4 regions of the Microbispora sp. CL1-1 genome follow, and region 1 is predicted to be linked to each of the others. Evidence: predicted binding sites of a transcription regulator. Region 1 holds the regulator's gene; each other region holds the start of a gene.

Region 1 (7,077 bases):
CGCGCAGGCGACGAGCGTCAACACCTACTCCAACCCCGACCTGATCGGCCTGTCCCCGCTGCAGATCCTCGACAAGGTCGTGGACTACGCGGGCCAGAAGGGCATGCGGATCATCCTCGACCGGCACCGCCCGACCAGCGCGGGCCAGACGGCGCTGTGGTACACCTCCGGCGTCCCCGAGTCGACCTGGATCAACGACTGGAAGTCGCTGGCCCAGCACTACGCGGGCAACCCCACCGTCATCGGGGCCGACCTGCACAACGAGCCGCACGCCGACGGCACCAACCCGAACGCGAAGGGCTCCTGCTGGGGCTGCGGCGACGAGTCGCGCGACTGGCGCCTGGCGGCCGAGCGGGCCGGCAACGCGATCCTGTCCGTGCAGCCCAACTGGCTGATCTTCGTGGAGGGCGTGAGCTGCCCGAGCGGCGGCGAGTCCAACGTCTGGGACAACGACCCCAGCAACGACGAGGACTGCGGCTGGTGGGGCGGCAACCTCACCAAGGCCGGGCAGTATCCGGTGCGGCTCAACGTGGCCAACCGGCTCGTCTACTCGCCCCACGAGTACGCCACCTCGGTCTTCCACCAGAACTGGTTCGACGACCCGTCCTACCCGGCCAACATGCCGGCCATCTGGGACAAGTACTGGGGCTACCTCTACAAGCAGAACATCGCCCCGATCATGGTCGGCGAGTTCGGCACGACGCTCGCCAGCAACATCGACAAGATCTGGCTCCAGGAGCTCATGAAGTACATGGGCACCGGCGTGAACGGCATGTCGTTCACCTACTGGTCGTGGAACCCCAACTCGGGTGACACGGGCGGCATTCTCAAGGACGACTGGGCGACGGTCGACCAGGCCAAGCAGAGCATCATCTCGCCCTACCTGATCCCGCCGACCGGCGGTGGTGGCACCCCGACGCCGCCAGTGTCGCCCTCGCCCTCGCCCTCGGCCTCGCCGTCGGCGTCTCCGACTCGGTCGCCCTCCCCATCGCCGTCTCCCTCGCCGTCTCCCTCCCCGTCGCCGTCCGCGTCTCCCTCGTCGCCGGGCGGGAAGACCTGCACGGCCACGTACAAGGTCGTCAACGAGTATCCCGGCGGCTTCCAGGGCGAGGTCACGGTCAAGGCGGGTTCGTCGGCCATCTCGGGCTGGACAGTGAACTGGTCCTTCCCGAACGGCCAGAGCATCACGCAGCTCTGGAACGGCACGCTCAGCGCGAGCGGGTCCAACGTCACGGTGACGAACATGTCCTACAACGGCACGCTGGGCGCCGGCGCCTCGACCGCGTTCGGCTTCAACGGAAGCTGGTCGGGCAGCAACGGCGTTCCGTCCTCGGTCACCTGTACGGCGAGCTGAGCGGGCGCGTCACGTCAGCACGGCGGCGATCCTCGACAGGATCTCCTCCAGGATCGCCGCCGATGTCGCGAAGTTGAGGCGGGCGAAGGTGTCGCCGCCTCCGTACATCGGGCCCGGGTTGAGCCTGACCCGGGCCTCCCGCTCGACGAACGCCGCCGCGCCGGGCACCCCGAAGTCGAGCCACGCGAGATAGGTGGCCTCGGGAACGCGGTAGCCGACCGACGGGAGCCGCTCGGCGACGAGCCTGCGGTTGCGGTCGAGGATCGCCAGCACCTCCTCCAGCCACGCGTCGCCGTGCCGCCAGGCGGCCACCGTGGCCTCCACCCCGAGCACGCTGGGCGCGCCGAAGATGTGGGCGGGCTGGCGGCCGAGTGCGTCCCTGGCCTCCTTCGCGCCGAGGTGGGCCACCGAGCAGTGCAGTCCGCCCATGTTGAAGGCCTTGCTGGCGGAGGTCAGCGTGACCGTGCGCTCGGGGAGGATCGTGGCGAACGGGATGTGCCGCTTCGGGGCGTACGTCAGGTCGGCGTGGATCTCGTCGGCGATCACCAGCGTGCCGTGCCGATCGGCGTACGCGGCGACGCCTTCGAGCTCCTCACGGGTGAACGAACGGCCCGACGGGTTCTGCGGGTTGACCAGCAGGAGCACACTGACGGGCTCTCCGGGGACCTCGAACCTGCCGTCGGCCGTCAGCGGCATGGGCACCAGGCGGCGGTTCATCCCGGTGATGGTGGTGAGGAAGGGGTCGTAGGCGGGGACGTGCAGTGCCACGGCGTCGCCGGGCTCGGTCAGGACGTGCAGCAGCACCTGGAGAGCCTGGTTGAGGTCGGTGAAGGACCGCACGTGGGCCGGATCGGCCCGCCAGCCGTGCCGCGTCTCCATCCGCTCGGCGAACGCCTCCGCCAGTGGTCCCGCGGTCGGGGTGTCCAGCCAGGCGGGATAGCCGAGGTCCTTGGCGGCGCGTCGCGCTATGGCCTCCGTGACCACGTCGGGCACGGGGAAGTCCATGTCGGCGACCCAGGCGGGGATGACGCCGGGCGCGGCCTGCGCCCACTTGATTCCGTCACGGCCCCGGGCCGCGTCGAGGGAGAGGGAGTCGAGCTTCATCCGACTCACCCTAATTGCCGGTTGACGACCGCCGAAAAGGCGGCCGCCGCGCCCCGCGATCCCGTCGTGCCGCGGGGCGCCGGCGCGGCTACAGCTTGCGAAGGACAGCCGTGACCTTGCCGAGCACGGTGGCCTCGTCGCCCGGGATCGGCTCGTAGTTGGGGTTGTGCGGCACCAGCCACACGTGCCCGTCCTTGCGCTTGAAGGTCTTCACGGTGGCCTCGCCGTCGATCATCGCGGCCACGATGTCGCCGTTGTCGGCGACCGGCTGCTGCCGGACCACGACCCAGTCGCCGTCGGCGATGGCGGCCTCGATCATCGAGTCGCCGGAGACCTGGAGCAGGAACAGCGTGCCCTCGCCCACGAGCTGCTTGGGCAGGGCGAACACGTCCTCGATGCTCTGCTCGGCGAGGATGGGCCCACCGGCCGCGATGCGGCCGACCAGCGGCACGTAGGCCGCGGTGGGCCGGCTGAACCCGGGCTCCTCCTCGGAGGTGGCGTCGGGGTCCACCCACAGCACCGGCTCGCCCGGCAGCCGGACCTCCAGGGCCCGGGGCCGATGGGGATCACGCCGGAGGTAGCCCTTACGCTGGAGCGCCGTGAGCTGGTGCGACACGCTGGAGGTGCTGGTCAGCTGGACCGCTTCCCCGATCTCCCGCATGGACGGCGGATAACCGCGCTGCTGGACCGAGTCGCGGATCACCTCGAGAATCTTCCGCTGCCTGGGGGTGAGGCCAAGCGAGTCGCGCCTGCGAACCGCGAGGTCGCTGACGCCATTCGCCTGCTCACTTCGGTCACTCACGATGCCACCTCTCAATCCGTGTTCCTCGTGTCGCACAGAGCGACCGTACCGCGATTCAAGATCACCGTCAAACAATTGTTCGATATCCAGCGAAATCGCCGATCTCGCCGTCCGCCTTCATCGTACGGGAGTTCGATCGATCCCGTGTTCGATTTCCCCGATCTTCTTCGGCCGCTGTAGGCGCAGGTCAGAAGCCGTGCGAAAAACGGCCGGGAAAAGGCGCGTAAACGGCCTATTCCGCGACGGCCGGGGCGCGTGATGCGGCCGTGACCCGGGGTGCGACACGCGGGCGGAGCAGGGACTTCCTTGCCCAAGGCCGGTTCGACTTGCGTTCAAGGTCGGGCGCTCCTACGGTTGGACCACAACATCTAGTAGTCACACCGGTGTAAGTTCACCACACCTTGTGTTCGGGGATGTGCGTTCAGGGAGGCGATGAAGTGCACTGTCCGTTCTGTCGCCACCCGGACACCCGGGTCGTGGACAGCCGCGCGGCAGAGGACGGGGCGGCGATCCGTCGCCGGCGCACCTGTCCCGAGTGCGGGCGCAGGTTCACCACGCAGGAGACCGTACTGCTGATGGTGAGCAAGCGCAGCGGAGTCACCGAGCCGTTCTCCCGCGAGAAGGTCATCGCCGGCGTGCGGCGGGCCTGTCAGGGGCGCCCGGTCAGCGAGGACTCCCTCGCCCAGCTCGGGCAGCGCGTCGAGGAGAGCATCCGGGGCACGGGCGCGGCCGAGATCGCCTCCCACGAGGTCGGCCTGGCCATCCTGGGCCCGCTCCGCGATCTCGACGAGGTGGCCTACCTGCGCTTCGCGTCGGTCTACCGCAGCTTCGAGACGCTGGCGGACTTCGAGGCGGAGATCGAGCGGCTCCGCGCGGCCCACGGCACCGCAGCCCATGGCACCGGGGGCGAGGAATAAGACGCCTTCCGGGGGACCGGGACGAGGCGGGCGGGGCGCGACGGCGCACCGCGACTATGTGGTTTCAACGAGCGTGGTCCGGAGAAGGGGCTCCATCGGGCCCTGGGAGGGGGAAGTCATGACGGAGACCGTGAGCGGCACGGTGTCGGGTGCGGGGGGTCGCCCGGGCAAGCGCCCGCGCAAGGGCCTGAAGATGAAGCGCATCTTCACCACCCCGGGTGTCCACCCGTACGACGAGGTCCGCTGGGAGCGGCGCGACGTCGTGATGACGAACTGGCGGGACGGCTCGGTCAACTTCGAGCAGCACGGCGTGGAGTTCCCGGACTTCTGGTCGGTCAACGCGGCCAACATCGTCACCACCAAGTACTTCCGCGGGGCGGTGGGCACCCCGCAGCGCGAGTCGAGCCTCAAGCAGCTCGTCGACCGGGTCGTGGGCGTCTACACCAGGACCGGCGTCGAGAACGGCTACTTCGCCTCCGACGAGGACGCGGAGATCTTCGACCACGAGCTCAAGCACGCGCTGATCCACCAGGTCTTCAGCTTCAACTCCCCGGTGTGGTTCAACGTCGGCACCCGCTCCCCCCAGCAGGTGAGCGCCTGCTTCATCCTGGCCGTGGACGACACGATGGAGTCGATCCTCGACTGGTACAAGGAAGAGGGCGTCATCTTCAAGGGCGGCTCCGGCTCCGGGGTCAACCTCTCCCGCATCCGCTCGTCCAAGGAACTGCTGTCCAGCGGCGGCACGGCCAGCGGCCCGGTGTCCTTCATGCGCGGCGCCGACGCCTCCGCCGGCACCATCAAGTCGGGCGGCGCCACCCGCCGGGCGGCCAAGATGGTCGTCCTCGACGTGGACCACCCCGACATCGAGGAGTTCATCGAGACCAAGGCGCGCGAAGAGGACAAGATCCGCGCGCTGCGCGACGCCGGGTTCGACATGGACCTCGGCGGCAAGGACATCGTGTCCGTGCAGTACCAGAACGCCAACAACTCGGTGCGGGTCTCCGACGAGTTCATGCGGGCCGTCGAGGCGGGCGACAAGTTCGGCCTGCGGGCCCGGCTGACCGGCGAGGTCATCGAAGAGGTCGAGGCGCGGTCGCTGTTCCGCAAGATGGCCCAGGCCGCCTGGGAGTGCGCCGACCCCGGCCTGCAGTACGACGACACGATCAACGACTGGCACACCTGCCCCGAGACCGGGCGCATCACGGCCAGCAACCCCTGCTCGGAGTACGTCCACCTGGACAACTCCTCGTGCAACCTCGCGTCGATCAACCTGCTGAAGTTCCTGCGCGACGACGACTCCTTCGACGTCGCGACCTTCGTGAAGGTCACCGAGCTGATCATCACCGCGATGGACATCTCGATCACCTTCGCCGACTTCCCGACGCAGAAGATCGCCGAGACCACCCGGGCGTACCGCCAGCTCGGCATCGGCTACGCCAACCTGGGCGCGCTGCTGATGGCGACCGGGCACGCGTACGACTCCGACGGCGGCCGGGCCATCGCGGCCGGGATCACCTCGCTGATGACCGCCGTGTCCTACCGCCGCTCGGCCGAGATCGCCGGGATCGTCGGCCCGTACGACGGCTACCAGCGCAACGCCGAGCCGCACAAGCGGGTCATGCGCAAGCACGCCGCGGCCAACGACGACCTGCGCACGCTCGGCGACATGGACAAGGCCCTGCACACCGAGGCCACCCGGCAGTGGCAGGAGTGCCTCAAGCTGGGCGAGAAGAACGGCTACCGCAACGCCCAGGCGTCGCTGCTCGCCCCGACCGGCACCATCGGCCTGATGATGGACTGCGACACCACCGGCATCGAGCCCGACCTGGCGCTGGTGAAGTTCAAGAAGCTCGTCGGCGGCGGTTCGATGCAGATCGTCAACCAGACGATCCCGCGGGCGCTGCGCCGGCTCGGCTACCCGGAGGAGCAGGTCGAGGCCATCGTCGAGTACATCGCCGAGCACGGCCACGTCGTGGACGCCCCCGGCCTGCGGCCGGAGCACTACGAGGTGTTCGACTGCGCGATGGGCGAGCGGGCCATCGCCCCGATGGGCCACGTCCGGATGATGGCGGCCGTCCAGCCGTTCCTGTCCGGCGCCATCTCCAAGACCGTCAACCTGCCCGAGTCGGCCACCGTGGACGACATCGAGCAGGTCTACCTGGAGGGCTGGAAGCTCGGCCTCAAGGCCCTGGCCGTCTACCGCGACAACTGCAAGGTCGGCCAGCCGCTGTCGGTCGCGAAGAAGACCTCCGAGGAGGCCCCCGCAGAGGCGGCGGACAAGGAGCCGGTCGTCCAGGTCGTGGAGGTCGCGCGGCCGACCAGGCGGCGGATGCCCAACCAGCGGCCGAGCACCACCACCCGCTTCACGGTGGGCGGCGCCAAGGGCTACATGACCGCCTCGTCCTACCCCGACGACGGTCTCGGCGAGGTCTTCCTCAAGATGTCCAAGCAGGGCTCGACCCTCGCGGGCGTGATGGACGCCTTCTCCGTGGCGATCTCGATCGGCCTCCAGTACGGCGTGCCGCTCGACACGTACGTGCAGAAGTTCGTCAACATGCGCTTCGAGCCGGCGGGCATGACCGACGACCCCGACGTCCGGATGGCGCAGTCCGTGATGGACTACATCTTCCGGCGGCTCGCGCTCGACTACCTGCCGTACGAGGACCGGGCCGCCCTCGGGATCTTCTCCGCGTCCGAGCGGGCCGCGCAGCAGCGCGGTGAGGACCCGGCCGCGCTGCAGGACGTGGACACCGCCGCGCTCGCCCAGTCGGCGCCGATCGAGAGCGGGCAGGCGCCGGTCGAGAAGGCGCAGCCCGCGCCGGTCGAGAAGGCCCCGGCAGCGCCGGTGGCCGTGCCGGAGCCGCGCCGGGTCGGCGCCTCGCTGGAGAGCCACCAGGGCC
Region 2 (7,077 bases), on a different contig from region 1:
CCGCCTGGCCCCCGCGCCTCGGCCCCCGGCGAGGAAGGACGGTCCGCCTCGGCTCCCGGCGAAGCCGGGCCCGTCGTGTGCTCGACGGCGAGGCGATCGACGGCCCAGAGGAAGGCGGCGAGCGTCTTGCCCGACCCGGTGGGCGCGACCACGAGCGTGTTCTCACCGCGCGCGATCGACGACCACGCGCCCTCCTGCGCGGCGGTCGGCGTCGCGAAGGCGCCGGTGAACCACTCCCTGGTCACCGGGCTGAATCCGTCGAGCGCACCCACCTGCCCATCATGCATCGCCCCACCGACAGAAAACGCCGCACCGCCATCCCGCCGCCGGGCGACGGGCATCGCCGGGAGCGGAGCGCGCCGGAACGGAGGAGACGGCGAACGCGGCTGCTCCCTTTACGCGTCTGGTACGAGATGCCGCTGTCGGGACATGCTTCCTCAGTATGGAAATCGACTACGCGGCCATCGAGGCGGAGCGCGCGCGGATTCGCGAACGCTACCTGAGCGAGCGCCGTGCCCCCAGCAGCGCAAGGGGTCTGCACCACTTCGCACTGATCTCGTCCGACGTCGAGCGGACCATCCGCTTCTACCAGGAGCTCCTCGAGTTCCCGCTGACCGAGATCTTCGAGAACCGCGACTACCGCGGGTCCAACCACTTCTTCTTCGACATCGGCAACGGCAACCTGCTGGCTTTCTTCGACCTCCCCGGCCTCGACCTGGAGCCGTACAAGGAGGTTCTCGGCGGGCTCCACCACATCGCGATCTCCGTGGAGCGGGCGACGTGGGAGCGCCTGCGCGGCAAGCTCGACGCCGCCGGGGTGCCCTACCAGGTGGAGAGCGGCGCCTCGATCTACTTCCGCGACCCGGACGGCGCGCGCCTGGAACTGCTCGCCGATCCCCTGGGCGAGATGTACGGCTCCCGCGTCATGTGACCCCGTCTCCCGACAGCGGGGTGGAAGGCGCCCGCGGCCCGGACGAGCATCCGGGCCGCGGCGTCATACTGAACGCATGCGCCTCACAGACTTCTGGAACAGGATGCGCCGCCACTTCGGTGAGGCGTACGCGGAGTCGTGGGCGAAGGACTACGTGATCTCCGGGCTCGGCGGGCGTACGGTCGAGCAGGCCCTCGCGGAGGGCGTGGCGGCCAAGCGGGTCTGGCAGGCCGTCTGCCAGGAGGTCGACGTGGACCCCAGGCTGCGCTGATTCCTCTCTCCTTCTGAGCGGCGGGCCGCGCGGGCGTTGTCGCTCCGTGGCGGCCTCCGTCCCGCGCCGCGGCGGTGTGGTCCCGCCACACGCCGATTCGTCCATGCCCCATGCCTTCCGTCGCCTATGGCAATCACTTGAACGACGGTTGAGTGCTTGCTAGCGTGTTGACTGGATGAACACGGAGGAAGGGCATGACCGGAGATCACTTCAGTCCCGATGAGGCGCTTCAGGAGATAGGGCGCGTGGATCGGCAGGTCAGGCATTCATCGCGCGGGCCCGGGCGGGCATACCTGCTCGTGGGACTGGCCACGATGCTCTACTGGCCGGCGATGTTCCTCGGTGGCCGGCCGCTGCCGATGCTCGCCGGGGTCGGGTGGATCATCCTGACGGTCGCCCTGTGCGTGTACTGGGCCCGGCTGCGGGTGCACAACCGGCTGCTGAAGCAGATCAACAGGCCGATCTCGGCCGCGTACGTGGTGACGATGATGGTGCCGTTCGTCGTCGGCATGTGCCTGCGTCCCGACCGGCCCGATACGGGCTGGACGGTGGTGCTCGTCGCGCTGTCGGTGCTCGCCGGGCTGCCCCTGGTGTACGGCGGACTCCGCCTGATGAGGAGCTGATGAGAGTCCATCCACGCCACGAGCTCGACGAGATCATCCACGCGCCGGTGCGGCTGTCGATCATGGCGGCCCTGGCGGCGGCGGACAAGGCCGACTTCCGCTTCCTCCGCGACACCATCGAGGTCAGCGACTCGCTGCTCAGCAAGCACATCCTCACGCTCGAAGAGGCCGGCTACGTCCACGTGGAGAAGACCTTCGTCGGCAAGCGGGCGCGCACCTGGCTCTCGCTGACCGATCAGGGGCGTGCGGCCTTCGAGACCTACATGGACGTTCTGCGACGGATTGTGGAGGCAACCCCCCGTGCTTGAAATCGACGGCCTGCGCAAACGCTATGGAGACAAGACCGCCCTCGACGGGGTGGGCTTCGCCGTACGGCCGGGCGAGATGTTCGGGTTCGTCGGCGCCAACGGCGCGGGCAAGACGACGACGATGCGGATCGTCATGGGCGTGCTCGACGCCGACTCCGGCGAGGTGCGCCTCGGCGGTCGCCCCCTGACGTACGACGACCGCCGGACGTTCGGCTACATGCCGGAGGAGCGCGGCCTCTACCAGAAGATGAAGGTCGCCGAGCAGATCGAATACTTCGGCAGGCTCCACGGGCTCGCCCCGGCCGCCGCGCGCTCGGCCACCGACGCCCTGATCGAACGGCTCGGCCTGGTCGAGCGGCGCGACGACGCCGTGGAGGCGCTGTCGCTCGGCAACCAGCAGCGGGTGCAGCTCGCGGTCGCGCTCGTCCACGAACCGGCGGTCCTGATCCTCGACGAGCCGTTCTCGGGCCTCGACCCGCTGGCGGTCGACGCGCTCGCGGAGGTGCTCAAGGACCGCGCCGCCGCGGGCGTGCCGGTGATCTTCTCCAGTCACCAGCTCGACCTGGTCGAACAGCTCTGCGACTCGGTCGGCATCATCTCGGCGGGCCGGATGGTGGCGTACGGACCGGTCGGCGAGCTGCGCGAGAGGGAGGGCCGCGGGGTGCTGCGGGTCGTGGTCAGGGACGCCGCGCCCGGCTGGGCCGACGGCCTGCCCGGCGAGCTCACCCGCGAGGGCGACCGCGACGTCCTGCTGTGCGACGAGGGCGACGACCAGGACATCCTGCGTACGGCGATGGGAGCCGGCCGGGTCGAGCACTTCGGCCGCAGGCAGCCGACGCTGGCCGAGATCTTCAGGGAGGCGGTGGCATGAACGGCCTGTGGCTGGTGGCCCAGCGGGAGATCCGCACGCGCATCAGGACGAAGTCGTACCTGATCAGTCTGGCGGTCAGCGCGGTCCTGGTGGCGGCGCTCGCGTTCCTGCCGAAGGTCCTGGGTGGCGACGACACCTACGACGTCGGCGTGGTGGGCGAGGCGCCCCCGCCCGCTGCCCAACTCGCGTACTCCCGGCTGCCGGACGAGGCGGCGGCGCGGAAGGCCGTGGTCGACGGGGACCTCGACGCGGCCCTGATCAATGGAAACAAGGTCCTCGCGAACGGCGAACTCGACCAGCGGCTGGGACTGATCCTGGAGAGCGCCCACCGCGACGCGCAGATCAAGGCGGCCGGTCTCACGATCACGCCGCTGACGGTGGAGTCGGTCGGCGCCGACGCCCGCTATCAGGGTGTGCGCACCGGCATCGCCACCCTGATCGTGATGGTGCTGTTCTTCCTACTCATCTACTCCTCGATGTTCGTCGCGATGGGCGTGGTCGAGGAGAAGGGCAGCCGCATCGTGGAGATCCTGCTCACCTCGGTGCGTCCCTGGCAGCTCCTGGGCGGAAAGATCGTCGGGCTGGGGGCGCTGGGGCTGGTCAACCTTGTCGTGGTCATCGCCGCCGGTCTGTCGGCGTCGTCCGCGACCGGCTTCACGGCCGACCTGCCGCCCGGAATGGGGGGAATCGTGGTCAGCGCGGTCGTCTGGTTCGTGCTGGGCTACGCCTTCTTCTCGGCGCTCGCCGCCGCCTTCGGCTCCCTGGTGTCGCGGCAGGAGGAGCTCAACAGCGTCCTGACGCCGATGACCATGCTCATGATGTTCACCTACCTGACGGCCTACTTCGCCGCCGTCGAGCCGACGGGCACGGTCGCGCGCGTGCTGTCGTTCGTGCCGCCGTTCTCCTCGATGGTCATGCCCGTCCGTACGGCGGCCGTCGACGTGCCGCTGGTGGAGATCCTCATCGCCGCGGTGCTCATGGTCGTGGCCGTGGTGGCCGTCCTGCTGGGCGCGGCCCGCGTCTATCAGCGGGCGGTGCTCCGCACCGGCGCCCGGGTGAAGCTGGGCGAGGTCGTCCGCTGACGGCAGGGTGAACCCGTTCGCTGGTGGCAGGGCGAGGTCCTTCGCTGGTGGCAGGGCGAGGTCGTTCGCTCCCGGCGGGGGGTGAGGCGTTCTCTGACGGCGGGGGCGAGGCGTTCGCTCCCGGCGGGGCGCGGACGGAGGATCATGGGGGCCGGGAGAGGGCCTGACCGATCAGCTCGGCCGCACGGCCGGGGTCGTCGGCGCTCTCCTGGCCGCCCGGAGCCCACAGGAACATCCATCCTTCCCCGGAGGGCGTCGCGAAGACGATCGTCTGCCTGCCGGTGCCGGGGTGCCGGACGGACAGGACCGGATCGTCCGTGCCGAGCAGCCGCGCGGAAAGACCCTGCCCGGACAGTCGCGCCGCGAGCGCCTCAAGGCGGGCCAGACGCTGTCGGCTGTAGTCGCCGGTGCCCGTCACGTAGCCCCTCCAGCGGGGAGATCCAGCTTCGCTACAAGAATCGTCGCAGGTCAGCGCGCTGACAACCACGGCAGGGTAAGGCCCGGGAATGTAACGGCACGGTTGGGACGCCGTTCGTCCCCGGCTCGGCCGCGGTTCCGCATGTGATCGAACAGTCGTTCGGCTATATTGGACTGGTCGCCGCCGGGGTGCGCGCCGTCAGGTCGCCGGGGCGCGACAGGCTCCCGGCCCACCTCTCGGGGCGGTGTGCGGGAAGCTCCGGAAAATGTCGGTGGCACCCCGTAGCTTTTCGGTGACCGAGCAGACGACACCCTTCAGGGGGCACCCAATGGCAATCAACGACCGCGAGAAGGCCCTTGAGACCGCCCTCGCGCAAATCGAGCGGCAGTTCGGCAAGGGCAGTGTCATGCGCCTCGGAGACGAGGCGCGTGCCCCGATCGAGGTCATCCCCACCGGTTCGATCGCTCTCGACGTCGCCCTCGGCATCGGCGGCTATCCCCGCGGCCGGATCGTCGAGGTGTACGGCCCAGAGTCCTCCGGTAAGACGACGGTCGCCCTGCACGCCGTGGCCAACGCCCAGAAGGGCGGCGGCATCGCCGCGTTCATCGACGCCGAGCACGCCCTCGACCCCGAGTACGCCAAGAAGCTGGGCGTCGACGTCGACGCGTTGCTCGTCTCCCAGCCGGACACCGGTGAGCAGGCGCTGGAGATCGCGGACATGCTGATCCGCTCCGGCGCCGTCGACATCATCGTGATCGACTCGGTGGCGGCCCTCGTGCCGAAGGCCGAGATCGAGGGCGAGATGGGCGACAGCCACGTCGGTCTCCAGGCCCGCCTGATGTCGCAGGCCCTGCGCAAGATCGCCGGTGCGCTGAACCAGACCCGGACCACCGCCATCTTCATCAACCAGCTCCGCGAGAAGATCGGCGTCATGTTCGGCAGCCCCGAGACCACCACGGGTGGCAAGGCGCTGAAGTTCTACGCGTCGGTGCGGCTGGACGCGCGCAGGATCGAGACGCTCAAGGACGGCACCGAGCCGGTCGGCAACCGGACCCGGGTGAAGGTCGTCAAGAACAAGATGGCCCCGCCCTTCCGCCAGGCCGACTTCGACATCCTGTACGGCGTAGGCATCTCCCGCGAGGGTGGGCTGATCGACATGGGCGTCGAGCACGGGTTCGTGCGCAAGGCCGGCGCCTGGTACACGTACGAGGGCGACCAGCTCGGGCAGGGCAAGGAGAACGCCCGCAACTTCCTCAAGAACAACCCCGACATCGCCAACGAGATCGAGAAGAAGATCAAGGAGAAGCTCGGAGTCGGGCCGCGGCTCGACACGCCGAGCGAGCCCCCCGCAGCCCCGGCGACGCCGGCCGCCCCCACCTCCGGCCGGGGCAGCAAGGCGGCCAGTGCGCCCAAGCCGGGTGACGTCTGAGCGCAGGCATGAGGCGCGACGAGCCCCCTGGCCCGGACGGCGAGATCGGGCCGGGGGACTGGAACTCGGGACCCTGGGCGCCGGCCGAAGAGCCGCAGAGGCCCGCTGAGGACGTCTCCGCGACGATCGCCGCCCTCCGCGAGCAGATCCGGCGCGCGGAAAGCGGGCGTACGGACGGCGGGCGTGCGGAGACCGGGCGTGCGGGCAACGCGCGTACGGAGACCGGGCGTGCGGAAAACGGGCGTTCGAGGATTGGCGGGCAGGAGATCGGCCGCGAGGCGAGCGGGCGGGCGGAGGCGGGCCAGGAAGCCGGCCCTGTCGGCCGCCGACGCCAGGGACGTGGCCGCACGCGCGGAGACCGGGCAAGGCTGCAAGAGCCGGGCGCACGGGGAGACCGGCCCGCGCCGGGAGACTGGGCGAGCCCGGGGGAGTCGGCCGCGCCGGGACGCCGGGCAGGCCGTGGAGATTGGGCAGGCTCGGAGGGACCGGGCGTGCCGGGAGACCTGGCAGGCCGTGGAGATTGGGCCGGCTTGGGGGAGCCGGGCACGCCGGGACGCCGGGGGAAGCGTAGGAGGTCCGACGGGTGGCTTCCTGACGGGCCGGAGGAGGGCACCGCGGCGAGCGCGGGGCCGCCGGCCGACCCGGAGGCGGTGGCCAGGGCCATCTGCCTGAGGCTGCTCACGATGGCCCCCAAGACCCGGGCTCAGCTAGCGGACGCCCTGCGTAAGCGGGACGTGCCCGAGGATGCGGCGAACGCCGTGCTTGAGCGGTTCTCCGAGGTCGGGCTCATCGACGACAAGGCGTTCGCCGCCGCGTGGGTGAGCTCCCGGCACACCGGTCGCGGGCTGGCCCGCCGCGCGCTCGCGCAGGAACTGCGGCAGCGTGGCGTGGCCGAGGAGACGGTCAAGGACGCCGTCGGGCAGCTTGATCCGGACGAGGAGGCCGAGACCGCACGCAGGCTCGTCGACCGGAAGCTGGCCGCCACCCGTGGGGTGGAGCCGCAGGCTCGCATGCGACGATTGGTCGGCATGCTGGCCCGCAAGGGCTACTCGCCGGGGCTGGCTTTCCGCGTGGTCCGAGAGGCGATCGAGGCCGAAGGCAGCCCGTCAGATGGGCTTCCGGAGACCTTCGAGTGAGCCATCGC
Region 3 (7,077 bases), on a different contig from region 1:
GGACCGACCCGGCCATGTAGACGTCGCGGGCCGAGGTGTCGGCGGTCAGGCCGGTGCCGGCGTACAGCCCGGCCATGGCACGAAAGCCGTAGTCGGCGTGGCAGGCGGCCTCGATCCGGCACAGAGCGATCTCGTAACTTCGCCGGTCGCCGCGGGAGACGTACAGCACCTCGACGGCACGGAACCGGATGAGCAGGCGCATCAGGATCGCACTGAGAGCGTCCTGCTCGGCGGCGGCCAAGCGGGTCCAGGCCGGCGCGGCCGAGGCGGCGGACGCTCCGGCGAACGACTCGGCGATCCGGATGGCCTGCTGGACCAGCGGGAGGGTCTCGGGGTCGATCCGCCGCAGGTAGTCGGCGACGGGGGTCAGGGCGGGCAGCAGCGAGCCGCCGGCCGCGGGGACGTCGATCCCGGCGAAGCGCACCGGCACCTCGGCGGTGGCGTTGTGCCGGCGTATCCAGCGCAGCGGCTCCGCGACTCCCACAGGAATGGCCGCGGTGAGCCGGGCGTCCAGGTCGTCGTCCGTCCCCTGGCCCTGGGCCCAGGCGTCGAGGGGGAAGCCTTCGCTGAAGCCGTACTCGAAGGCCAGGACGGTGAAGCCGCAGCGTTCGGCCAGGAAGCGCAGGATGCGCCGGCGCAGCAGCGAGAACTCGGTGATGAAGTGCGAGTTCTCGCCGAGCGCGACGACGCGCGCATCGCCGATGATGTCGCGCAGCGGCTCCAGGTCGTCGAGCGGCGCCGCCGGGTCGAGGTGGGTGAGCGGGACGGCATGGGCGCGAAGCAGGTCGGCGAACGGGTTGCGGGGTGTGGAGGCAGGCATGCCGATGACTCGATTCGGAAGTGCTGGAACTCTGAAGCGCCGGATCATCCGTGGGGGAGCGGCGGCGCCGCGTTCTCCAGGTCGTCGATGCTTCCGGACATGATCGTGCGGATGTGGTCGGTGATGTGCTGGAGCGGCCAGTCCCACCAGGCCAGCGCGAGGAGGCGCTCGATGTCCCTGTCGCCGTAGCGGTGGCGGATGAGCCTGGCGGGGTTGCCGGCGGCGATGCCGTAGTCGGGGACGTCGTCCGCGACGACCGAGCCGGAGGCGATGATCGCTCCGTGGCCGACGCGTACACCGGGCATCACCATCGACCGGTATCCGAGCCAGACGTCGTTGCCCACCACCGTGTCGCCCCGTCCGGGCAGGCCCGTGATGAGGTCGAAGTGCTCAGCCCAGGACCCGCCCATGATCGGGAACGGGAACGTCGAAGGTCCGTCCATGCGATGGTTGGCACCGTTCATGATGAACCGCACGCCCTCACCCAGAGCGCAGAACTTCCCGATGACCAGCTTCTCGGGCCCGTAGTGGTACAGCACGTTGCGGGTCTCGAACGCGGTCGGATCGTCCGGGTCGTCATAGTACGAGAACTCGCCGACCTCGATCAGCGGCGAGGTGATCAGCGGCTTCAGCAACACCACCCGCGGTTGCCCGGGCATCGGATGCAGCACGGTCGGGTCGGGGGGGCACAGCCGGCATCGCGCGTCGTTTCCTTCCTGGCCAACGCTTCGAAGAGGGTCGATGGCATCACTACTGCGACAGTTGGTGCGTTAAGATCCTTGCATGCCGCCGTTCCGTTGAGCAACCGGACCACCAGCGATGACTTCTTCCACACCAGAGCCGGAGGGCGCCAGGCCCGTGCCGCCGCCCCGGCGCCGCCCCGGCGGCCGTACCGCCCGTATCCGCAGGCAGGTGCTCGACGCGGTGCTCGCCGAGCTCGGAGAGCACGGTTATGACGGGCTCACCGTCGACTCCGTCGCCGCCCGCTCGGGTGTGCACCGCGCGACGGTGTACCGGCGCTGGGGAGACGTCGGCGGCCTGCTCGCCGACGTCCTGGACGCGGCGGGCGACGACGCCTGGCAGCCCCCGGACACTGGTTCTCTGGAGGGCGACCTGGCGGCACTGAACCGCGAGATCCAGGACGCGCTCACCGCACAGCCGCCGATCGTGGCGGCCCTGATCGCCGCTTCGTTCCGCTCCGAGCAGGCCGATCACGCCCAACGGCGGCTCTGGGAGGACCGGTACGCCCGGTGCGAGGTCATCGTCCGCCGGGCAGTCGAGCGCGCCGAACTCCCGCCGGGCACGGACGCCCGGCGACTGCTCATCGCCGCCACGGCCCCCGTGTATCACCAGTTAATGCTTCTCCGCACGCCGCCCGGCCCGGACCTGCCCGGCCAGGCGGCCAGAACCGCCGCTCTCGCCGCATCCGCCGGTGCCTTCGCCGTGCCGCCATCGGCCGGTGACACCTGACCGGCCCGTCCGCTCCGGGGCCGAGCAGGAGCGGCCGCACCGCCGCCTATCCCCCCGACGGCCGCTTACCGCCAGCGGTTGCCTAAAGGAGCGTGAGCTGTTCGGGCGGCGCGGGTGGTGCGGGCGAGGGAGCCGGCCGCTCGCCGGGCCGTCGCCAGGAACGGGCGCCACCCGCGTCGGCCGCGGCGTTGCCACCCGCCTCGGCGGTGCGATCGCCGCCGCCCGTTCCTGGTGCCTGATCGCCGCGCGGGGCCGACCGGCCGATGCCGTACTTGCGGGCGAGCGCGCGCACGGCGTGGCCGATCCGTTCCTGGTATGCCTTGGGGGCGTAGGCGCCCCGGCCGTACAGCTCCAGGTAACGGGGGACGAGCCGGGGGTGCTCGCGCGACAGCCAGGCCATGAACCACTCGCGTGCGCCCGGCCGCAGGTGGAGCACGATCGGCGTGACGTGCGTCGCGCCGGTCTCGGCGATGCGGCGCACGGTGGCCTCCAGCGCCTGCGGGGAGTCGCCCAGATAGGGGAGGATCGGCGCCATGAGCACGCCGCAGGGGATGCCGTGCTCGTTCAGCGTGGCGCACACCTCCAGCCGCTTGCGCGGGGAAGGGGTGCCCGGCTCGACGGCCCGCCACAGCGACTCGTCGGTGAACCCGATCGAGACGGCCGTGCTGACGTCGGTCACCTGTGCGGCCTCGGCGAGCAGATCGAGGTCGCGCAGGATCAGTGAGCCCTTGGTGAGGATCGAGAACGGGTTGCGGGCGTCCCGCAGCGCCGCGAGGATGCCCGGCATCAGCCGGTATCGGCCCTCGGCCCGCTGGTAGCAGTCGACGTTGGTCCCCATGGCGATGGGGTGCCCGCCCCACCGGGGCGCCGCCAGTTCCCTCCGTACGAGGTCGGGGGCGTTGACCTTCACGATGATCTTCGAGTCGAAGTCCCGCCCGGAGTCCAGGTCGAGATATTCGTGCGTCCTGCGGGCGAAGCAGTACGTGCACGCGTGGGTGCAGCCCCGGTAGGGATTGATCGTCCACTCGAACGGGACCCGGCTGGCCGAGGGGACCCGGTTGATGATCGACCGTGCGTGGATCTCGTAGAAGGTGACGCCCCGGAACTCCGGGGTGTCGAAGGTCCGGGTCACCGCCGACCGCGCGAACAGGGGAGTCGTCTCTCCCTGTGCGCCTTCCCCCGTTTCGAGCCGCAACCGGTCCCACCGCACCCTCAGATTAGAACAGAGGTTCGATGGAGATCGCAACTTACAACGCGTCGTAAATCGCGGCCCTGGAAACGGCTAACGATCTTCATCGTTGGGCAGAACGTCGGCACATACCTTGCGTTCTGGGAGAGTTGCGCGATGGCCTGGTCGCAGGACGAAGAGCGGATGCTGGCGATGATCGAGCGGCACCTCACGGATGAGGACCCGAAGCTTGCGGCCAGGCTCGAGTCGTTCAACCACCGTGCGGAGCGCGGACGGCAGGGGCGAGGCACGGGCCGCCGCCTGCCGGGCCGCTCCACCGTGATCATCGCGGTGAGCTGGTTGCTCATCGCCACGTTGATCGCGACCCTGCTGGTCATGGCCCTGCGGCACGACGCCGCCGCTCTGCCGGTTTAGCGGAGCCCACGAGGCGCCGTGAAGCGGCGACCTCGATGCGGCCGTCACGTGACGTGCGCCCTCGGCCTCATCAGGACAGGGACTTGAGGAAGTGCGCGGCGACCGGGGCGGCGACCGAGCCGCCCATGCCGCCGCCCTCCACGACGACGGCGAAGGCCAGGTCGCCGCGGAAGCCCATGAACCAGGCGTGCGAGTCGAGCTTGGGCCCGGTGCCGAACTCGGCGGTCCCGGTCTTGCCCGCGGTCCCCGCGGGCAGCCCGGCGCCGTGGGCGGTGCCCTTGGTGACCACGGCCCGCATCATCGACCGCAGGGGCTCGACGACCTCGTCCGGCAGCTTCTCGGGAGCGGTCTTCTGCTGCAGCGAGGGCACCAGGGTGGGCGGCCGCCAGGAGCCGTCGGCCACCGCCGCGGCCACGGTCGCGATCACCAGCGGGCTCGCGGTGATCCTCGCCTGCCCGAACGCCTCCGCGGCGAGCTCGGCGTCGCTGGTGGCCTTCGGCATGCTGCCGGGGGTCGCCGGGACGCCGATGCGCAGCGGCCGGTTGAAGCCCAGGTTCGTCGCCATGTCGTACAGCTTGCGCGCGCCCAGCTTCTGCGCGGCGAGCGGCGCGAACGTCGTGTTGCACGAGTGGGCGTAGGAGTCGAGGAACGACAGCGACCCGAACGCCTCGTGGTCGGAGTTGCGGATCTTCAGCCCGCCGACGACCGCCTCCTTGGGGCAGGTCACCCGGCTCGACGGCGTCAGTCCCTCGGCCAGCAGCCCGGCGGCAGTGACCGTCTTGAACGTGGATCCCGGGGGGTACTTGCCGTCCAGGGCGCGGTTGAAGCCGCCCCTGTTGTTCACGACGGCGAGGATCTCGCCCGTCGAGGGCCTGACGGCGACGAGCGAGGCGGGTTTGTCCAGATCGCGTACGGCGTCCGCTGCGGCCTGCTGCACCTTCAGGTCGAGGCTGGTCCGCAGGTCCTTGCCGGGGGAGCCCTTGACGGTGTGCAGGGTCTTACGGCTGTCGCCGACCACCTGGATCTCGGTGGTCGGAGTGCCGGCGAGCTGCTTCTGGAACGTCTCCTGCAGGCCGCCGCGGCCCACGGCGTCGCCCTTCTTGTAGGCGGTGCCCAGCTTCTCGACGTCCTTGTCCGTCGCCTTGTCGAGGAAGCCCACGAGCTGCTGCACCGAGCCGCCCACGTCGCCGCCGTCGATGCGGTCGCCGTTGGCGTCGGTGATGGCGGCCCGCTGCGGCCACGACGTCTTCAGCGCCAGGTGGTTGGTCCCGTCGAGCGCGGGGTGGACCGCGGACGGCGACCAGTCGACCTTCCAGTAGTGGTCCTTGACCACGAGCTTGAGCGAGCCCTGGTAGGTCCAGTCGCCGACGTTCTTCACCGTGGCGGTGGCGGTGTAGGAGGCGGTCGCCCGGTCGTCCTTCGCCGCGCCGGCCCGCACGTCGCGCACGGTGACCTTCGCCACGCCGAGGTTCTTGGTGAGCTCGGCGTACGCCGCGTCGAAGCCCGCGGCGGGCGTGGCGAGCTCGGCCTTCATGGCCGCGAGGTCGCCCTTCGACCAGGCCGCGGTGAACCGCGCGGCCGTCTCCTGCGGAGTGCCGCGCGTGTGGAACACGTAGTAGGCGCCCCCGGCGGCCGCTCCGGCCACCACGACGGCCACGGCTGCGGAGATCGCGATGGTACGTCCTCGCGGCACGCGCACTCCCAACGACGGCCCTGCGGTCGGGTTCAGAGCCTAGCGGGGTCCGCCGTCGTTCACACTCCGGCTTCGCCGGAGCCCTTGACGCTGGCGCCGTACCGGGGGACGTACTCCTGGCCGGACAGGCGCTGGATCGCGGCCATGACCTCGTCGGTCACCCTCCGCCGGTCGCGGGCGTTGCCCGCGTCGCCGGTGAAGGTCATCGGCTCGCCGAACCGCACGCCGATGCTGTGCAGGCGCGGCACCGAGGTGCCGGGCGGCAGCACCTTCTCGGTGCCGATCATGGCGACGGGCACGACCGGGGCGCCGGTGGTCAGCGACAGCCAGGCCACGCCGACCTTCCCCCGATAGAGCCGGCCGTCGGGGGAGCGGGTGCCCTCGGGGTAGATGCCGAACAGCTCGCCCGCCTTCAGCACCTCCACCGCGGCGTCGAGCATGTCCTGGGCGGCGGAGACGTTCTCCCGGTCGATCTCCATCGCCCCCATCGCGCGCATCCACGCCGCCACGACGGGGTTGCCGGTGAAGTACTCCTTCTTCGCCACGAACCGCACCATGCGCGGAACGACGGCCGGCATGAAGAACGAGTCGAGCACGGACAGGTGGTTGGAGGCGAGGATCGCGGGCCCGTGCGCGGGGACGTGCTCGCGTCCTTCCGTTCGCGGCCGCCACAGTGCGTGCATGACGGGAACGCTGACGAACTTCAGGGCGGGGTAGAGCACGGCCTCTCCTTCTCCGGTCCGACGGGAATACCCTAGGCCGCCCCGACCCCTGCTCAGGTGTATGACCCCTGCAACACACCGCCTCATGTTTTGTACGGCTTCACCAACAGTTCTCTGTACCTACTAGTATGTACGGCGTGAGCACACCGGACCGCCTGATCGAGAGCACCCGCGAACTGCTCTGGGAACGCGGCTACGTCGGCACCAGCCCGCGGGCCATCCAGCAGCGGGCGGGAGCCGGTCAGGGCAGCATGTATCACCACTTTTCCGGGAAGCCCGACCTTGCGCTGGCCGCGATCACCCGTACGGCGGAGGAGATGCGCGCCGGGGTGGAGGAGATCCTGGGCGGCCCGGGCACGGCCGTCGAGCGCGTGTCGGCCTACCTGCGGCGCGAGCGGGAGGTGCTGCGGGGCTGCCCGATCGGCCGGCTCACCCAGGACCCCGACGTCATGGCCGATCCGGCGCTGCGGCGGCCGGTGGAGGAGACGTTCGCGTGGCTGCGCGACCGGCTCGCGGAGGTGCTGGCCGAGGGACGCGACCTGGGCGAGCTCGACGCCGGTCTCGATCCGGGCGCGACCGCCGCGACGATCGTGGCGGTGCTGCAGGGCGGATATGTCCTGGCCCGCGCGGCCGGCACGCCCGAGCCGTTCCACCAGGCCGTCGAGGGCGTGCTCGCCCTGCTGTCCCACCCCTGAGCCACCGGAGAGACCCGCCGTGTATGCGATGCAGTACGAGATCACCCTGCCCGCCGGCTACGACATGACGATCA
Region 4 (7,077 bases), on a different contig from region 1:
TCCGAGACGACCGCCACGTACAGCGTCAGCGCCACCATCACGACGCCGAGGACGACGACGATCCGGTCGACGGCCACGCCGGCCTTCTTGCTGAGGAAGATGGCGACGGCGATCAGGGCGGACACCGTGCCGCCGATCTTGACGTCGATCCCCGCGAGGGCGTTCAGGCCGAGCGCCGCGCCGCCGACGTTGCCGATGTTGAACACCAGGCCGCCGAACGCCACGAGGGCGGCCAGGAAGTATCCCGAACCGGGCAGCACCCGGTTGCCCAGCGTCTGGGCGCGCATGCCGGAGACGCCGATCACCCGCCACACGTTCAGCTGGACGGCGATGTCGACGAGGATCGACGCGACGATAACGAACGCGAACGCCGCCCCGAGCTGCGCCGTGAACGTCGTCGTCTGGGTGATGAAGCCGGGGCCGATGGCGCTCGTGGCCATGAGGAACATCGCGCCGAGCAGCGCCGAGCGCCGTCCTCCGCTCGTGGTGCCCGCGGGCGAGGTCGTCTGGGTGCCGGGGGGTGGGTTCATACGGAAACTCCTTTGCTTCACCTCCCCTGGAAATTAGAGGATTGTTCAACGATTCATCAAGACTCTTGTAGGTTACTTCTGTGCCACAACTCCGTGTGATCATGCGAAATCCATTGGTGATCACCGAATCCGGCGGGCCTGCCGCGGCCTAAGCTGGGACTGATCCGGCGGTCGAAAAGGGGTTGCGGTGATGACGGCTATGGCGGACTGGGCGGCACGGTTGAGCGCGGCTCGGCCGGTGCTCGATAGGGCCAGTGCCGCGGAGCTGGTCGCCGACGTCCTGCGGGAGAACGTCATCGACGGCTCCCTGCCGCCGGGCACCCGCCTGTCGGAGGAGACGATCGGCAACCTCCTCGGCGTCTCCCGCAACACGCTCAGAGAGGCGTTCCGGCTGCTGTCGCACGAGAACCTGCTGGTGCACGAGCTGCACCGCGGGGTCTTCGTCCGCAAGCTCGCCGCGGCCGACGTGGCCGACATCTACGCCATGCGCCGCATCCTCGAAACGGCGGGCGTACGGGCGTCCGTCACGGCCCCGCGAGAGGCCGTGGAGGAGGTGCGGCGCCACGTCGAGAAGGGGCAGGCGGCGGCGGAGGTCGGCGACTGGGCGGCCGTCGGCACCGCCAACATGCGGTTCCACCGCGCGATCACCGCGCTGCTGGCCAGTCCCCGCGTGGACGAGACCATGGCGCGCCTGCTCGCCGAGCTTCGGCTGGCCTTCCACGTGATGGGCGAGCTCAGGACCTTCCACGAGCCCTACCTGGGAGACAACGCGCGCATCGCCACGCTGCTGATCGAGGGCGATCCAGAACGGGCCGAACGGGAGCTGCTCGCGTACTTCGACACCGCGGAGGCCCAGCTCCTGGCCGCGTACGCGGATCACGCGGGCTGAGCCACGGAGCCGGTCCGGCCCGCCCGCGGCGTCCCCGGCGGGGCGTGGCAAGGGCGCGGGCGGGCCGGCAGGCCGGTCAGCCGGCGAGAGCGGGGGCGGAAGCGGGGACGGCGGTGCGGTCGCGCAGCGCGGCCCCGGCGATCACCTGCCGATAGAGGCGCTCATATCCCTCTGCCATCACCGAGACGTCGAAGTGCCGCTCGACGTGGGCGCGGCAGGCGCGGGGATCCAGGTCGCCGGCCCGCTCGACCGCGTCCGGCAGCTCGTCCGGCGAGGTGCGCACGAAACCGGTGACGCCGTCCACCACGACCTCGGGGGCAGCGCCGCGGCGCAGGGTGACCACCGGCGTGCCGCACGCCATCGCCTCGATCATCACCAGCCCGAACGGCTCCTCCCACTGGATGGGGAACAGCAGGCAGCGGGCCCGCGACAGCAGGTCGCGCTTGCGGGCGGCGTCGGCCTCGCCCACGTATTCGGCGTCCGCGCCCAGACGGGGACGGACGAACCTGGAGAAGTAGTCGTGCTCGGACGGCTCGGTCAGCTTGCCCGCGAGGAGGATCCTGCGCCCGGCCGCGCGGGCGGCGTCGATGGCCAGGTGGGCGCCCTTGTCCGGGCTGAACCTGCCCAGCCACAGGAGCCAGTCTTCCTTGTCCGCCCGGTAGGGGAAGCTCGCGGCGTCAACGGCGTTGTGCACCACACCGGCCCAGTTCAGGTCGGAGGCCGACCCGCGCTGGGAGCCGGAGATGGCGGCCAGCGAGACCGTGCCGCCCAGCCTGCGGTAGAACTCGCCCAGGTCGTCGTCGATCGCGCCGTGCACGGTCACCAGCGTCGGGGCCGTACGGGAGGCCGCGGTGAGCGGGCCGGCCAGGGAGTGGTCGTGGACGATGTCGACGTCGAGGGAGGCCAGCGTGGCCGCGGCGGCCGCCGCGTGCACCACCTCGGGCAGCGGCTCTCCGATGCGCGACGAGGGGGCCTCGGGATAGGTGGCGACGTAGTCCGCCGGGGTGTCGGCGCGTCCCGCGCCGATGAGCGTCACCGTGTGACCACGGCGCACGAGGGCGGTGGTCAGATCGGACACCATGGCCTCGATGCCGCCGTACGCCCGGGGCGGCAGTTCGTACCAGGGCGGGGCGACCATCGCGATCCGCAGGCCACCGGAGCGGGACCGGGCGGGGTGAAGATCGCTCACTGAACGCATGACGAGTACACCTCCGATACGCATCCACGGTCTTCGGCGTAGGAATCACCGCCGCCGCGTACGCGTCGTAGTGCTCGGTCCCAGCGCCCGCGCCGGCGACGTCACTACTGTTAGCACTCTCCTGACCTGAGTGCCAAACAGGCCCTTCCTGTCCCGGGCGGAGACCGGTGGCGGGTTCGACTGAGTCGGTGAGGGTGAAATTCCCCAGGAGTGACGCGGTGCTGCCCGACAGCGGGAAGCAGCGGAACTATCGGTTCCCGAGGTGTTCCCCGCAGCAGCGCTCCACGCTGGCGCAGAGATCGCTCCATGATCGGTTCGAACCGGACAACTCTCTCAGGGAACCCAGGGAGACCGCCTTTTCCAGCACCCCGGGTGCATCCGACTCCCGGTAGCGGCGGGACGGGGTTCCGATCTCGTTCATGAGGACCTTCTTCGGGTCATGTATTTTCCCCGTGTCTCGTCCCAGGTATTTGCTCGGCACCTCCCAGGAGGACACGAACGCCTTCAACGCTTTCGGGAACAGGAACATCCACGCTTCCGTCTCCCACGCGGCCAGCCCGTAATGAGCCGAATTCATCTCCCTGTCGAGGGCGTCCTGCACCCGGTCGCGGATCCGGACGTACTCTTCGCCGTCGACGGCGTCGAGATCCTCATGGACGAAAAAGCAGGCGAGTTCGGCCTTCTCCCTGGCAGCCCGCGCGCGGCCAGTCTGGCGAGTTTGTTCACTCGATCGGTGAGTCTCTGACCGGTGGCCTGCCGTAAACGGACAGGCTCGTTGATCTCCACGAGCCTCCCTTTCATCTGCGGGCACAGGGCTTCCAACACGATGCGGAGGCAGCGCCGGTCGTTGCTGTCCTCGCCGGCGAGAACCACGACGGGCTTCTTCGTGGCACGCACACGAGTGCCGCCTCGCGGGGTCACAGATCGCCTCCCAGGGCGCCCGAGAACCACAGTTCGCCGAGAGGAAGCCCTTCGCTTCGCGTGACGATGTCACGGATCTGCTTATGGGAGATAGCGGGTATCGCGGAAGATCCGTCGTCTCGGCGTTCGCAGACGACCAGCTCGTCCGGGTGCAGCCTGTCGGCAAGGGCAGGGGAGTGCGTGGCGATGAGGAACTGCGTCCGTAGGCTGGCTTCGCGGAGCCGCTCCACGAGAAGTTCCAGAGCTTGGGGATGCAAGCCGTGATCGATCTCCTCGATGCACGTCAGGGCCGGGGGGCTGGGGTCGTAAAGCAGGGAAAGGAGACCGAGGAGGCGGATCGTTCCGTACGATGCGTCGGCGAGCTGCGTCCGTCTGCGAAGTCCTCGCTCGTGGAGGATGACGATGACCTCGCGCGCGGGACCAGAGGGAAATTCGAAATCAATTCCGGTGAGCTGTGGAAGCACCTCGATCGCGTCGGCCTCCAGCCTCTGGAACGCCTCCTCGTCACGGCTTCGCAGCGTCAGAAGAAACGCGGCCATGTTGGCGGCGTCGTCCTCCAAAGCATCCATCCCGTGTGGAAAGCGACTCGGCATGCGGGCGGATCCGACGTTCACATCGAAGACCCGGAAGGACGCGAGCCGCTGCGCCACCGTCGCCACCTCGGTCCCTCCCTCGTCATCTGTGAGCCGTGGAAGCGTGGAGAGGCCGCTGCTCAGCCGCTGGATTCCGATGGAGTGCGCAGGGGACTCGGCCCGGTCTTTACCGATTTGAACGACATTGACCTTCTGGCCGGAGATCGTGATTCGGCGGCCGCGTCCCTGCGTCCGTTTGAATTGGAATGTCTCCCGCCGGGAGAGGGATCTGCCGCTGCGCTGCTCGATCCGTAGTGAGTACTCGTCGGGTGCGTTCGGGCTGCTGTGAGTCGTCCAGTTCGCCTTCAGTTTGATCTGGATGGAGGTCGGTGGCTTGTCCCCACCCCAGAAGGCGACCTCGTCGAACCCGCCGCGAAGGTCGAGTGCCGGCTGCAGGTCGGTCCGGATCACGTCCGCGAGAAATCGGAACACTTCGAGGATATTGGTTTTTCCTGCGCCGTTCGCGCCGACGAGCACATTGAGCGGCCCCAGGGGAAGCGCCACTTTTCGCAGGCTGCGGAAGTTCTCCACCTCGAGCTCGATCAGCCGCTTCTCCATCAAGCCACACTTTCCATGCCGGTCTGCGTTCCAATGGTCACTGTGCGGACCAGTGCGAGTCCCCGCCAGAGTACTGCTGTGATCACAGATGGAGACGGTCTCCTCTGAAGATCGCGTCTCGGGTGCGGGGCGAGGCTCAACGTCGTAGGAGCGACATCGTGGTCACGACTCACCTCGCAGCGGCGAAGCGTCCGCCCGGCGACCTTATGCGGTCGCCGGTGCCTGACGGCTCCGCCCGCGGGCGTGCTTCCTGGGATTTCGCACCCGGGAACGGGCCGTGCCGACTTGCGTTCACCGCCCTGGGAACGTATGTTCGAAGTAGCGGCGATTCTGCCCGAATCATCCGCCCGTCTTCCCCCGGGTGGCCACGAAGCCACAGGGAGAAGGAGTCTTGAGCAGACTTTACGGCGATCCGATCGAGGTGTGGGTCCGGGACGGGCGCCCTGCTCAGTTCGTCTGGCGTGACCGGCTCTACACCGTCCGCGAGGTCCAGGACCACTGGGTGGTCGCCAGAGAGTGGTGGAAGACCTCGGACGCCGATCCCGGCGAGCGGCGCTTCTGGCGAGTGGGTGCCGCGGCCGGCAAGGAGGTCGGGACCTATGAACTGCGCTTCGACACCGCCAGCGGCGGCTGGCTCCTGCTGAGGGCCTGGGACTGATGGGAACGCTCCAGCCACCCAACCGGGGGACGGGCCGCTGGAGGACGGACCGGGGACGGACGGGGGTGTGCCCGTGACGCGCGCCTTCGCCCACCTGCACGTGGCGTCCGCCTTCTCGCTGCGGTACGGCACCGCGTTCCCGGCCGCCCTCGTCCGGCGGGCCGCCGAGCACGGCATGGACACGCTCGCGCTGACCGACCGCGACGGCCTCTATGGCGCGATCAAGCACGTCATCGCGTGCCACGAGCAGGGCGTCCGCCCGGTCGTCGGGGTCGATCTCGCCCTCGACGGCGTCTCTTCCCTGCCCGGCTCTTCGGTGCCCGGTTCTTCCGTGCCGGACGACCTGTTCGAGGGCGGCCTGCCGTCCGGCCGCCGCACCGGTCACAGCCGCGGGCATGGACACGGGCATGGGCACGGGCATGGCCGGGGGGCGGCGGCCGAGCCGGCGCGGGTCGTCGTGCTCGCCCGCACCGGCGGCTGGGCCGCGCTGTGCCGCCTGGTCACGGCCGCCCACCACGCGGGGGAGCGCGGCGCGCCGTACGTCACGCCGGGCATGGTGGCCGAGCACGCGACCGGCCCGGACGGGGAGCCCCGGCTGACCGTGCTGCTCGGGCCCCGCTCCGGCGTCGGCCGCGCGGTGGCCGAGCGGCACGACGACCAGGCCAGGACCCTGCTGGCCGCCTGGCGCGCGGTGGTCCCCGACCTGGTCGTCGAGGTGTCCGATCTGTACGGCTATCGCGACGCGAGCACCGCCGCCCGCATGATCGGGCTGGCCGACTCGATGGGCGTGCCGGTCGTGCTGACGAACGCGGTCCGCTATCTGGACGCCGCCGATCACCAGGTCGGCAACGTGCTCGACGCGGCGCGCAAGCTGGTGCCCCTCGACGGGCGGCACCTCGACGACCCCACGGCCCACGCGTACCTGAAGGACGGCGCCGAGATGGCTCGGGTGGCCGCGCGGATCTGCGGCGGCGACACCGGCCGGGCCGCGCGGCTGCTGGCCGAGACGCGCCGCGTGGCCGACCTGTGCGTGCTCGACCCTGTCGAGATCGTGCCCCTGCTCGACCCCGAGCGGCCCCGGCTCCACCTGCCTGAGGTCGGCGAGGACCCGGTGCCCCTGCTGCGGCGGCGCTGCGAGGAAGGGCTGGCCCGGCGCGGCCTGGAGCGCTCGGCCGAGGCCCGCGACCGGCTCGCCGCCGAGCTCCACGTGATCGAGAAGAAGCGGCTGTCGGGCTACTTCACGTCCGTCGCCGGCATCACGGACATGATCCGGGCGATGGGCGTGCGCTGCGCGATCCGCGGCTCGGGGGCGAGCAGCCTGGTCAACTACCTGATCGGCATCGGCGAGGTGAACCCGCTCGAACACGGCCTGCTGATGGAGCGCTTCCTGTCGGAGGGCCGCAAGGGCCTGCCCGACATCGACATCGACGTGGAGTCGGCCCGCCGCCTCGACTGCTACCGCGCGATCCTCGACCGGTACGGCGAGGATCGGGTGGCCTGCGTGTCGATGATGGAGACCTACCGCGCCCGCAGCGCGATCAGGGACGTCGGCGCCGCCATGGGCCTGCCGCCGCACGAGATCGACGTCATCGCCAAGGCGTTCCCGCAGGTGCGGGCCAGGCAGATCAGGGCCGCGCTGTCCGACCTGCCGGAGCTGCGCGACAGCGGGCTGAACGACCGGTCGCTGGAGA

Evidence for each region. Region 1 encodes LexA, which represses DNA repair genes until DNA is damaged. Its sites were predicted from a motif close to TCGAACANNTGTTCGA; they were not measured.
Region 2: a site for LexA is predicted at 4,652-4,667, ahead of recA (recombinase RecA). Genes of this name have one in related genera too.
Region 3: a site for LexA is predicted at 3,509-3,524, ahead of HCK04_RS10780 (Rv2578c family radical SAM protein). Genes of this name have one in related genera too.
Region 4: a site for LexA is predicted at 5,030-5,045, ahead of HCK04_RS26465 (DUF6504 family protein). Genes of this name have one in related genera too.

The regions. Positions count from the first base shown of each region.
Region 1 covers NZ_JAATEK010000003.1:269,433-276,509, reverse strand. The annotation lists gene HCK04_RS42010 (cellulase family glycosylhydrolase) at 1-1,354, shown strand, start outside; gene HCK04_RS05500 (aminotransferase class I/II-fold pyridoxal phosphate-dependent enzyme) at 1,364-2,458, opposite strand; gene lexA (transcriptional repressor LexA) at 2,547-3,260, opposite strand; gene nrdR (transcriptional regulator NrdR) at 3,698-4,177, shown strand; gene HCK04_RS05485 (vitamin B12-dependent ribonucleotide reductase) at 4,296-7,077, shown strand, end outside.
Region 2 covers NZ_JAATEK010000031.1:15,078-22,154, forward strand. The annotation lists gene HCK04_RS42825 (DEAD/DEAH box helicase) at 1-272, opposite strand, end outside; gene HCK04_RS28880 (VOC family protein) at 443-931, shown strand; gene HCK04_RS28885 (DUF3046 domain-containing protein) at 1,008-1,202, shown strand; gene HCK04_RS28890 (hypothetical protein) at 1,448-1,825, shown strand; gene HCK04_RS28895 (transcriptional regulator) at 1,825-2,133, shown strand; gene HCK04_RS28900 (ATP-binding cassette domain-containing protein) at 2,126-3,004, shown strand; gene HCK04_RS28905 (ABC transporter permease) at 3,001-4,086, shown strand; gene HCK04_RS28910 (hypothetical protein) at 4,229-4,504, opposite strand; gene recA (recombinase RecA) at 4,833-5,933, shown strand; gene recX (recombination regulator RecX) at 5,942-7,069, shown strand.
Region 3 covers NZ_JAATEK010000006.1:282,425-289,501, forward strand. The annotation lists gene HCK04_RS10765 (erythromycin esterase family protein) at 1-820, opposite strand, end outside; gene HCK04_RS10770 (CatB-related O-acetyltransferase) at 865-1,479, opposite strand; gene HCK04_RS10775 (TetR/AcrR family transcriptional regulator) at 1,640-2,290, shown strand; gene HCK04_RS10780 (Rv2578c family radical SAM protein) at 2,373-3,500, opposite strand; gene HCK04_RS10785 (DUF3040 domain-containing protein) at 3,636-3,893, shown strand; gene HCK04_RS10790 (penicillin-binding transpeptidase domain-containing protein) at 3,964-5,586, opposite strand; gene HCK04_RS10795 (lysophospholipid acyltransferase family protein) at 5,646-6,308, opposite strand; gene HCK04_RS10800 (TetR/AcrR family transcriptional regulator) at 6,446-7,003, shown strand; gene HCK04_RS10805 (DUF4865 family protein) at 7,032-7,077, shown strand, end outside.
Region 4 covers NZ_JAATEK010000026.1:19,899-26,975, forward strand. The annotation lists gene HCK04_RS26440 (NRAMP family divalent metal transporter) at 1-449, opposite strand, end outside; gene HCK04_RS26445 (GntR family transcriptional regulator) at 721-1,419, shown strand; gene HCK04_RS26450 (glycosyltransferase family 4 protein) at 1,496-2,617, opposite strand; gene HCK04_RS26455 (hypothetical protein) at 2,865-3,428, opposite strand; gene HCK04_RS26460 (AAA family ATPase) at 3,535-4,728, opposite strand; gene HCK04_RS26465 (DUF6504 family protein) at 5,120-5,386, shown strand; gene dnaE (DNA polymerase III subunit alpha) at 5,460-7,077, shown strand, end outside.